DNA from 2 places in the Flavobacterium sp. CECT 9288 genome. Region 1 is predicted to be linked to the other one. Evidence: riboswitches for the same ligand, from Rfam matches in the RefSeq annotation. Region 1 holds a riboswitch; the other holds the start of a gene.

Region 1 (6,038 bases):
TTGTGAAACGTGCTTAAATCCTGGCCAATAATAGAGATGACAGCTACATCGTCAGCAACAGTTATTTTATTGACATCTTTCGAATAGAAATCATTTTCGAATTCTTTTTCCAATTCAATCATGGCCGTAGTAGCTTTGTCAGCAGCCACAACCAAGCCTATTCCACGCTCTGATGAACCTTGCGAAATGATACTAACACTGATATTGTTGTCGCCCATTACTCTAAAAATTCGAGCATCGACTCCTGTTTTACCAAGCAAACCTCTTCCTTCCAGATTGACCAAAGCCACATTTTCGAGAACCGAAAGAGTTTTAATTCCTTCCTTATTAGAATTGGAAGTTATTAAAGTTCCTTTATTTTCATGATTGAAAGTATTTAAAATTCGAAGCGGAATGTTTTTTTCTAATAACGGAATGATGGTTTTAGCGTGCAAAATAGTAGCTCCAAAATTAGCAATCTCATTCGCCTCATTAAACGATAAGTGATCAATTTTCTTAGCATCTACAACTAAATCAGGATTGGCAGTATAAATTCCGTCAACGTGTGTGTAATTTTGTAATTCGTCGGCATTTAAATAATTCGCAATCAACGAAGCGGTATAATTACTACCGTTTCTCCCTAGAGTTGTAGTATCATTATTGGTCGTAGAACCTATAAAACCTGTGATTATACTTACTGTATTTTCAGTGTTTTGCTTAAAAAAAGCAACCACATTTTTCTTCGAAAGTTGTTCTAAGGGTTGTGCATCACCAAATTTAGCATCGGTTTTTATCAATTCACGCGTATCTGTAAAACGAGCATGAATTCCTTTTTCTATCAAGATTGCCGTCAGTAATTTTGCCGAAAGCAATTCGCCTTTTGACAAAATTTGGTCTTTGATCTTTTTACTGTAATCGCCTATAAGACTTACACCTTCGAACAATTTTTCTAAAATAGTAAACTCCTCAGACAAATCAACAGCTTCATAAACGTTTTGCTGGTATTTTTTAAAATCTTCAAAAAGAGGCTTGTAATCTCCGTTTTGAGAAGCAATGGTTAAAATTTGTTCCAACTCATCCGTTGCATTACCACGTGCCGAAACTACAATTGCTATTTTTTCGCCTTGATTTACTTTGTCTATTATTATGGCAACCACCTTATTTATACCGTCACCATTTGACAACGATTTACCTCCAAATTTTAATATTTTCATTGTGTTGTGTGTTTGTAGCTTAGAATAAATCCTTAAGCAAATTGTGTAATTGTTTGTATTCTATTAAAAAAGCATCGTGTCCGTGAATGGAAACTATTTCTTGGTAACTAACTTTTTTATTTATTTTTTGTAGTTGCTCAAAAGTGGTTTTGTTTTCACTGGCCGTAAAAAACAAATCCGAATTGATGGCTATGATTTGAATTTCTGCCGTTATAGCTTCAATTGTGTTTTCAAACGAAGTTCTATTGCGAGTGACATCAATGGTCTTTAATAATTGATTCATCATTTTGTAGGATGCCAATTGAAAACGCTGTTGCAGTTTTTCGCCGTGATGTAACAACCAACTTTCAACATTAAAAATGGCTAACTCTTCATTAGTAGTTCGTTGAAATTTTGCGGCAAATGATTCTGGAGTTCGGTAACACAACATAGCGTGCGCGCGCGCATCTTGAATTGGTTTAGATGAGTTATTCAGAATTTGTTCTTGCAAAAAACAATTGGCAATAAGCCAGTCTGTCGCTTTCCAATCGGTAGCAATAGGGATTAATTTTTGGGTAATTGTTGGTTCTAATGCAACCATTTCCCAAGCAATTCCGCCACCCACAGAACCTCCAATAATGGCATATAGATTTGTAACCCCAAGCAAATTAATGCCTTTTATAAAAATTCTAGCAATGTCTCTTGCTGTAAAATCAAGATAATTTTCAATTACAGATCCATCAAATCCATTTCCAGGAATATTAAAAGCAAGTACGGTATATTTTGTAGTATCAATAGTTTTGTTGGCGCCAATTAGGTCATTCCACCAACCATTATCGCCTACAACCTGTGAATTTCCGGTTAGCGCATGATTGACCAAAACGATGGGAGCTTTATGCAAAGGCAATCCAAAAACTTGATAACTTAAGTTTAGAGCATTATAAATTGCACCTGACTCCGTGGTGAAATTGTATATTGTAAGTGTTGTTGGTTTATTTTCCAATTTCAAATCTGTTATAATTAGGACTTGTGTTTGGAAATATTAGAAAGAAAGCTAGGTGTTATCTAGACAAATTCTTAGTGTTATCTTTCCACGATGGGCGTGGTAGAATGCAGCACCTTCTTCGATAAATCGAAGGGTTGCTAAGGCTTCATCGGGTCTAATCCCTCTGCCTTTCTTTATAACATTTCAATACTGTTGTGAACTTTAATGGTGCAAATAAAGCACTAATTTTTATTCTGAGCAAATTTTTCTGCAAAGTTTAGACTGAATTAATTTTGCGGTATTCGCAAAAGTATGCAAAAAGCAAGCTGTTTTAACAAAGAAATATGTCGTTTTAGACCAAAACTCCGTTAAAACAGCAACCATAATTTAAAATGTATTTCCTCACAAGTTAAAATACATTTGCAATCACTAGATAAAAAGGACATCATTTTCCTTAGAATACATTAAAAAAAGTAATGAATTTGGCACTGCCTTAAGTGCAATATCATCATTTGTATCCATCTCAAATCTAGGATGAACTAGCTCATTTACCACTGGAGCAGTAGTGTTACTTTTTTTTGACCCCCATAATCCTTGCCTTATTAAAAGGATTGCTTTACTAAAATAATTGTTGTTTTTCATTGTTGTTCATTTTAAGTTATTAATTGTGTACTGATTATTTTTCCTTTTTAGTATCAACTTCAATACCAGTTTTTACTATGATTTAATTTTTATTGTATTTTTTTAATCTTTTTTGTTCCGAATCTTGAAAAAGACATTCATCAAATGCTACTTTTTTATTCTTTAATAATTGAAAAAGTGCTAAAAGCAACAAACCCCTTTTAGATACGTATCCAAAAGGGGTTTAGTTTTATTAACCTGTCCTCTCGGGGTCACGATATATCAAATAGTACAACAGCACAAATAGGCGCTATTGCATTCATTTTTTGTTGGCATTTTAATGTGTTCATAAATTTTTATTCTTTGTGGTATTTCAAAAAAAAAGCTTCCCAAATACTGGGAAGCTTTACTATATAATTTAGTTCAAATTATGCAATAAGCAACCCTCAGGAGTTTTCCTGTGCGACCTTTAACATATTGCAAATAAATGATTTCATGATTACTTATTTTGATTGTCAAATATCGCAAATGTTTTTTAAAGTACAAAATTTTTATGTCGCTAATTTTGTTTTTAATTTAAAAAATATTTCTAAAAGATAAAACAGTAAAAAAAAGTTAAGATTAATATGCAATTCAAAATGGTTTCATACCTTTGCACCCAAATACAAGAGGAAAAATTTGAACTGATTGCAACCTCTTCATAATGAAATCAATTCATTGTGAATACTGAATAATTTTCAGTAAAAAAATGCTAAAGCAGGAACTCTCCTTTAGACCTTTTCAGCAATTATTTTTTCTCGCTTAATTTTATAAAATAATAAAACTTATGGCCTATTTATTTACGTCAGAATCTGTGAGCGAAGGACATCCAGATAAAATTGCAGATCAAATTTCAGACGCATTAATCGATAACTTTCTAGCATTTGATGCTGAATCAAAAGTAGCTTGTGAAACTTTAGTAACTACTGGTCAAGTTATTTTGGCTGGTGAGGTTAAATCAAATACATACTTAGATGTGCAAAATATTGCACGCGAAGTCATCCGAAAAATTGGTTATACCAAAAGCGAATACATGTTTGAAGCGAACTCATGCGGTATTCTTTCGGCTATTCATGAACAATCTGCTGATATCAATCAAGGGGTTGACAGAGCAAGTAAAGAAGAGCAAGGCGCTGGTGACCAAGGAATGATGTTTGGTTATGCAACTAACGAGACTGAAAATTACATGCCATTGGCACTTGATTTGTCTCACAAATTATTGCAAGAATTAGCTGTTTTAAGACGCGAAAATAACGAAATTACATATTTACGTCCTGATGCTAAATCACAAGTAACTTTAGAATACAGCGACGATAACAAACCAACTCGTATTGATGCGATTGTTATCTCTACGCAACACGATGATTTTGATGAAGAAGCTGCTATGCTTGCTAAAATCAAAAAAGATATTATCGAGATATTGATCCCAAGAATCATTGCTAAAAATCCTGAGCATGCTCATTTATTTAACGATGCTATTCAGTACCACATCAACCCAACAGGAAAATTCGTAATTGGAGGACCTCACGGAGACACTGGACTTACAGGAAGAAAAATCATTGTTGATACTTACGGAGGAAAAGGAGCTCACGGTGGTGGTGCATTTTCTGGAAAAGATCCAAGTAAAGTAGACCGTTCTGCTGCTTATGCAACACGTCATATTGCTAAAAACTTAGTTGCAGCTGGTGTTGCTGATGAGATTTTGGTTCAAGTTTCGTACGCTATTGGTGTTGCTAAACCGATGGGAATTTTTATCGAAACTTACGGAACTGCAAAAGTGAATTTGACTAACGGTGAAATCGCTAAAAAAGTAGAAGCTATTTTTGATATGCGTCCGTACTTCATCGAACAACGATTGAAATTAAGAAACCCAATTTATAGCGAGACTGCTGCTTACGGACACATGGGACGTACTCCAGAAACCGTAACTAAGACTTTCTCTGCTCCAGGTGGATTAACAAAAACAGTTGAAGTAGAATTATTTACTTGGGAAAAATTAGACTTTGTAGATCAAGTAAAATCTGCTTTTGGACTGTAAAAAATCAAAACATAGTTTATAAAAAAAGGGGATTTAGCTACATATACTGCACCCCAAAGTTTAGACAAATTTATAATTAATTTTGATAATAATGAGCTCGATATTGTATCGGGCTCATTCCTTTTAAATTGAGTTTTATTCTTTCATTATTGTAATATTTGATATATTGTATAATTTCAGTTTTTAAGTGGTTTATGTCTCTAAATTTCATAATATAAAACAGTTCTGATTTTAATATTCCAAAGAAGTTTTCAATAATTGCATTATCCAAACAGTTTCCTTTTCTAGACATACTTTGTACTAATCCTTTTTCTTTCAATAGTGTTTGATATTGTTTCATTTGATATTGCCAGCCCTGATCTGAGTGCAGTATTAGATTGGTATTATTAGGTATTCGTTTAAAAGACTTTTTAAGCATGTTGGTTATTTGATTAAAATTAGGTCTTTCAGATAATTCGTAACTTATTATTTCTCCATTATATAAATCAATAATAGGTGATAGATATAATTTGTTGCCTGAAACATTAAACTCTGTTACATCAGTTGCCCATTTTTCATAGGGATTTGCTGCTTTAAAATTGCGTTGTAAAATATTTGGAGTTATTTTTCCTTGTTCGCCTTTGTAGGATTTGTATTTTTTAACTCGTATTAAACTTTTCAATCCTAAACTTTTCATCAATCGTAATACTGTTTTGTGATTAATTATAATTCCCTTTTGTCTGATTACTAAAGTAATACGACGATAACCCAATCTGCCTTTATGGTGATTGTAAATCTGCTTAATCAATTCTTTAATATCCTTGTATTTGTCAACTAATTGACTTCTTTTTTCATAGTAATAATAACTACTTCTGACCATTTTCATACAATTGAGTAGAACCTCTAAATCGTATTTATGCCTTAATTCCATTATGGTTTGAGCCTTTTGTTTTGCTTGGCTTGTTCGGCTTGAACTAAGGCATTGAACTTTTTTAAAATTTCGTTCTCTGCTCGTAAATATTCAAGTTCTTTTAGAAGTTCTTCTTCTCTGGTTAATGGTTTATCTGTTTTTCGTTGCTTTCTCTTAAAATTCATAGTTACAGGTCTGCCTTTAGGTTTATCTTGTAAACCTGCTGCTCCTTCAATTTCGTATTTTCTTTGCCAACTTGTTATAGTTGACTCTCTTGGAATATTAAAAGTTAAA
Region 2 (6,038 bases), 1.4 Mb from region 1:
AAAGAAATAGTTCAAAATTTTTATAAATCAGATGCTTTAATTGATAGTACCCTTCTAAAAGAATTTTTGCATCCAGAAATAGTTTTAGAGTGGAATAGTAGCAAAGGATTTGTCGAACATGATTTTGCTTCATTATTATTACTTTCAGATGAATTAAGTAAAGCTTATGTTCGATCAAAAGTTAGAATTAGTCACATTATTGCCGAAAATGATTTGGTATCAGTGCGTTATTCTCATTTTGTTAAAACAATTGAAAATCCAAGAGAAGAAATGCTTTTAGCTCATTTTATTGTAATTTGGCAAATTAAAGATCAAAAATTATATCGCGGATATCAAATGAGTCAATTATCATAATTTAGTGTCAAAAAACTGAACGCTGAATACTGATTACTGATTACTATTTTATACTTTTGCATAACCATTTTAAAAACTACATAAAAAATATATCATGAGTGTTTTAGTTAACAAAGATTCCAAAATAATTGTTCAAGGTTTTACAGGAAGTGAAGGTACTTTCCATGCTTCTCAAATGATCGAGTATGGTACCAATGTTGTAGGTGGTGTAACTCCTGGTAAAGGAGGAACAAGTCACTTAGATAGACCTGTATTTAATACTGTAAAAGATGCTGTTGACCAAGCAGGTGCTGATACAACTATCATTTTTGTACCACCAGCTTTTGCTGCTGATGCTATTATGGAAGCTGCTGATGCTGGAATTAAAGTAATCATTGCAATTACCGAAGGAATTCCTGTTGCTGATATGATAAAAGCAAACAGTTATGTAAAAGAAAGAAATGCAAGATTGATAGGGCCTAACTGTCCTGGAATTATTACTCCAGGTGAAGCTAAAGTAGGGATTATGCCAGGTTTTGTATTCAAAAAAGGAACCGTAGGTATTGTGTCTAAATCAGGAACTTTAACGTATGAGGCTGCTGATCAAGTAGTAAAACAAGGTTTAGGAATCACTACTGCAATCGGTATTGGTGGAGATCCAATCATTGGAACTACTACAAAAGAAGCTGTTGAATTGTTAATGAATGATCCAGAGACTGAATGTATCGTAATGATAGGTGAAATTGGCGGTCAACTGGAAGCTGATGCTGCAAAATGGATCAAAGCGGATGGAAACCGTAAGCCAGTTGTAGGTTTCATTGCAGGAGTTACTGCTCCAGCAGGACGTACAATGGGGCATGCAGGTGCAATTGTTGGTGGATCTGACGATACAGCCGAGGCTAAAAAACAAATCATGAGAGAATGTGGTATTCACGTTGTGGATTCACCTGCTGAAATTGGTAAAAAAGTAAAAGAAGTTTTAGGTTAATCTAAGCTTTTTCTAAATAATAGTAAAGCCTCACAATTTGTGAGGCTTTTTTATGATTAATAGAATTAAAAAAATACCTTTGCACTTTATTGAAAATCTGATTTTACAGCAAAATCAATAAAATGCAAATGAACTTGTTATGGTTTATTTTACTACTCGTAAAATGATGTTCATGGCTAGTTCCTAATAAATAATATATATGTACAAAGAATTAGAAAAATTCAAAGTTACCAATCAATTTTCTTTCACAATTGAAGATAGTCTTGCTGAAGTTTGCAATGCTTCGGATGGATCAGGGGTGTTTTTAGTGTATGCCGTAGGTGATTCAAAAGAATTGATTATGGTAGGTTCTACAGGAACTGTTCAAAATAATGGTGCTTTAAAAGCAAAAAATGGCGGACTTTATGACAAGATTGTAGAGGGGCATCAATTTGCTAAAACGGGAAGAAAATATTCTTGGCCAGCACAAATGAAAATTGAAGACATTACCGCGCTTGAAGTAGTTTGGTATGAAACTTTTAATACAGACTCAAAAGGAATTCCAACTGCAGTTGAAGGTGTAATTTTACAAAATTTCTTTGATGAAAATGGAAGATTACCAAGATGGAATGTAGCTTTTTAAGTTCATTTTGATTAAAAATTAAAAGTCCCCAAATCTACATTTGGGGACTTTTATGTTATTTAAAAGGTGTTGACCATTTTGTATCTACATAGACATTTGTTCCAGTTAAGGTTTTTAGAAAGGCGATTAAAGCGTCTACTTCTGAGGCATTTAAATTTAATTTTTGACCAAAACCATTTGGCCTTAACCTAGCGTCAAGATTTGTATTTCCAGGTGCTAGGTTTATTGTGCCGTAATGGCCAATTACATTTTGAAGCGTATTCAAATTTGCGGTATGCATGAAAGCGCCATTGGTACTTCCATCTGCTTTTACCAAGTCTCTAAGTGATGGAGATTTAGTATTTGTGATGTCAATTCCATTTCCATTTAGTATCCCGATTATTCCATTATTTCTACTGTTTGGGTCAATACTAAATTCAGGAGCTTGATGGCAACCCGCACAACCTACTCCTCCAGCAGTTCTATTTCCAGTAGCGTCAAAAACAGGTGGTGTTAAAAATAAATTTTTACCTTGGTTTTCTTGAGCTGTGAAATTAGGAAACTGTTGATTGTCATTTGCAACAAGGGCGCGACCCACATCATATTCTGCATCGAATGATTGAATGCTTCTTACAAATTGTGATAAAGCAAGTTGAATTTTGTTTTCAGTAATATCCTCTGATCCATATACAAACTTGAACAATTCTTTATAATACCCTATGTTTTGTAGTTTAGTAATTAACGCAGTAAAGTTGCCATCGCCTAGTGTACCACTAAAGCCCATTTCAATATGGTCTTGAATAGGTTGGGTTACTTGATTTTCTAAAGTTGAAGCTCTCTCATCCCAAAAGAATTTATTTTCATTTGAAAATCTAGTATTTATCAATCTCATGGAGTGTCTGCTAGTTGTTCCATTTACTCCTGTACTAGCTACTGCAACATCTCCAAAAGCATTTGCTTGAATGTGACAAGAGGAGCAGGAGATGGTATTTTTTGACGATAAATTCTTATCGTAGAATAAGACCCGTCCTAAAGTAGCGCCTTTATCTGTAATGGCATTCCCTGCAGTATTATCTTTAGTGATATAGCTAGGAATCGTTTGGTTCGAATAATTATCTAGTTTGTTAACATTTATTTTGCCGGTAAATGTTGTTGTAATATTAGGATAGGGATCAATAGCCACATATTCATTTGCGTCATCATTTTTACTACAACTTAGAACTAAAATTAAGCCGATTAATAATATGAATTTTTTCATAATTATTCAATTAATGTTAATATTATATGAATTATATTATTTATTTTGATATTCATTAGACTATGTTTATCTAAAATAGTTTAATTTATGATAATTTTTAATTTGATAACACTTTATTTTATGAGATTTTTAATTTTAAATAAAGTTCCGTTTGTTAAATATTGCATAATATTTTAAATTTTAAAGTGTTTGTTTAGTTTATCATAAAATATTAATTACTTTTGCACCCGTTATCACGAATCCTTCAATAGGATAGCAACCTGCAACAACAAGCAAGGTGCTAAAACGATAAGCCAAATCTTTTGGAAAAAATGTTGTTTACATTCCCAATACCAGCTTTGTTTTTCGTCATAACACTTAATTTAAAATTATTTTTATGACAAAGTTTACTAAGGAATCTGGAAATCCTTTTGCATTGATTCCGCTATTTATTTTTATTTTTACTTTTTTAGGAGCAGGTATTTTGCTTAATGATTTTTATGCTTTTCCTTCTCCTGTTGCTGTTTTGGTAGGCATTGTTGCTGCTTTTATTTTGTTTAAAAACAGTACAGAAGATAAAGTTGATACTTTAATTGCTGGTTGTGGTGATAGTAAAATTATAACCATGTGTTTGATTTATTTATTTGCAGGCGCTTTTGCAGTTGTTAGTAAGGCAATGGGTGGAGTTGATGCAGTAGTGAACCTAGGTATTAATACCATTGATGTAGCGTACTTTCCATTGGGGATTTTCTTGATAGCCTCGTTTTTATCAACTGCTACAGGTACATCTGTTGGAGCTATAGTTGCAATAGGACCTATTGCGATATCACTTGCTGATAAAAGTGGTGCTTCTATGCCATTGATAGCAGGTGCTTTACTAGGCGGTTCTATGTTAGGAGATAATTTATCAATGATATCAGACACTACCATCGCTGCCACTCAATCTCTAGGTTGTGATTTAAAAGATAAGTTTAAGATTAATTTGTTTATCGCGCTTCCGGCGGCAATTGTAACTATTTTAATTTTCTTTTATTTGGGATTTAATTCAGATGTTGTTTCTGTGGATATTGCAAAAAGTGATTATTCATTATGGGCTATCTTGCCTTATGTTTTAGTGATAATTTTAGCAGTTGTAGGTGTCAACGTTTTTTACACTTTACTATTAGGTACCATAATTGCGGGTTTTATTGGTTTTTATAATGATTCTTTTACAGTAATGGAGTTTACTCAGAAAATTTATGAAGGATTTACGAGTATGACAGATATCTTTTTACTTTCTATGCTTACAGGTGGATTAGCAGCTATGGTGGACACAGCTGGTGGTATTACATGGGTTTTGAATCAGATAAAGAAAAGAATTAAAAGTAAAAAATCAGCACAAACAGGAATTGGAGTATTAGTAGGTTTTGCAAATTTAGCTATTGCAAATAATACGGTTTCTATTGTTATTACCGGGCCCATTGCAAAGGAAATTAATGATGAATACGGGTTGAGTGCTAAAAAATCGGCTACTATATTAGATATTTTTTCGTGTGTAATACAAGGGATATTGCCATATGGTGCTCAGATATTGTTGATATTAAACTATGCAAATGGTAAATTAAATTTTATAGATATTTTAAGTAATGCGTGGTATCATTTGTTTTTGCTAGTATTTACATTGATTGCCATTTATGCTGCTTTTTGGGATAAACTAGCATATCGTTTTTTGAAGGTTTAATTGTAAAAATTATTGTTCATAATCAAAGCTAAATTTTTTTTAAAAAAGGAAATAGTATATATTTGGCAAGTCGTTTTTAGCCCTGATAGCAACGGAAATCCTTTTGGGTAAGCGACAGCGGACCTAAAAGATTGCAGTGAATAGCAGGAATAGCTTCAAATAAAAAATAAACTAATTTTTGAATATGAAATTACTAGAAGGAAAAGTTGCCATTATCACAGGCGCAAGTCGCGGAATTGGAAAAGGGATTGCAGAGGTTTTTGCTAAACATGGAGCCAATGTTGCTTTTACATATAGTTCATCAGTAGAATCTGCGATGGCTTTAGAAAATGAGTTAAACGCTCTAGGTATTAAAGCAAAAGGATATCAATCAAACGCTGCAGATTTTAATGAAGCGCAAACATTTGTGGATGCTGTTTTGGCCGATTTTGGAACGGTTGACGTATTGATTAATAATGCTGGAATCACAAAAGATAATTTATTGATGCGTATGTCCGAAGAAGATTTTGACAACGTGATGGATGTGAATTTGAAATCGGTTTTTAATATGACAAAAGCGATTCAACGTACTTTTTTAAAGCAACGTGCTGGTTCAATTATTAATATGAGTTCAGTGGTAGGGGTAAAAGGTAATGCAGGACAAACGAACTATGCAGCATCTAAGGCTGGAGTTATTGGTTTTTCAAAGTCTGTAGCACTGGAATTAGGATCTCGCAATATTCGTTGTAATGTAATTGCGCCTGGATTTATTGAAACCGAAATGACTGCAAAGTTAAACGAAGATGTTGTAAAAGGTTGGAGAGATGGAATTCCGTTAAAAAGAGGTGGCTCTACAGAGGATGTGGCTAACGCTTGTCTTTTCTTTGCTTCGGATATGAGTGCTTATGTTACAGGGCAAGTACTGAATGTGTGTGGAGGAATGCTTACCTAGCTTTGTGAAATGAGTATTTAATTCATTCTACACTTCTATTGAATTCTAGATTACATTTAAGTTTTCAAATTTAAAATATTTTAATAAACACTACATGACAACATCTACCTTGCTACTATTAGTTTTATCATTATTAATAGCGGGCGTATTGTCATATTTTCAATATTTATATAAAGCTAAAAACAAGTCAAAATTGAGTTTGTTTTTAGCTTTTTTTCGTTTTACCTC

The links. A riboswitch is a leader RNA that binds a small molecule or an ion and turns the genes downstream of it on or off. The one in region 1 is predicted to bind S-adenosylmethionine.
Region 2: it holds a riboswitch for S-adenosylmethionine, as region 1 does, so the genes downstream of both, LQ189_RS07235 (Na+/H+ antiporter NhaC family protein) here and LQ189_RS01220 (alpha/beta fold hydrolase) in region 1, are expected to answer to the same signal.

What each region holds. Positions count from the first base shown of each region.
Region 1 covers NZ_OU957226.1:278,675-284,712, reverse strand. Annotated here, with positions in the region: gene thrA (bifunctional aspartate kinase/homoserine dehydrogenase I) at 1-1,193, opposite strand, end outside; gene LQ189_RS01220 (alpha/beta fold hydrolase) at 1,213-2,175, opposite strand; SAM riboswitch class I at 2,253-2,360, opposite strand; gene LQ189_RS01215 (hypothetical protein) at 2,587-2,799, opposite strand; gene metK (methionine adenosyltransferase) at 3,605-4,855, shown strand; gene LQ189_RS01205 (IS3 family transposase) at 4,932-5,855, opposite strand; gene LQ189_RS01200 (helix-turn-helix domain-containing protein) at 5,765-6,038, opposite strand, start outside.
Region 2 covers NZ_OU957226.1:1,656,832-1,662,869, reverse strand. Annotated here, with positions in the region: gene LQ189_RS07255 (nuclear transport factor 2 family protein) at 1-354, shown strand, start outside; gene sucD (succinate--CoA ligase subunit alpha) at 449-1,321, shown strand; gene LQ189_RS07245 (hypothetical protein) at 1,521-1,943, shown strand; gene LQ189_RS07240 (cytochrome-c peroxidase) at 1,999-3,180, opposite strand; SAM-I-IV-variant riboswitch at 3,406-3,502, shown strand; gene LQ189_RS07235 (Na+/H+ antiporter NhaC family protein) at 3,557-4,879, shown strand; gene fabG (3-oxoacyl-[acyl-carrier-protein] reductase) at 5,064-5,810, shown strand; gene LQ189_RS07225 (hypothetical protein) at 5,905-6,038, shown strand, end outside.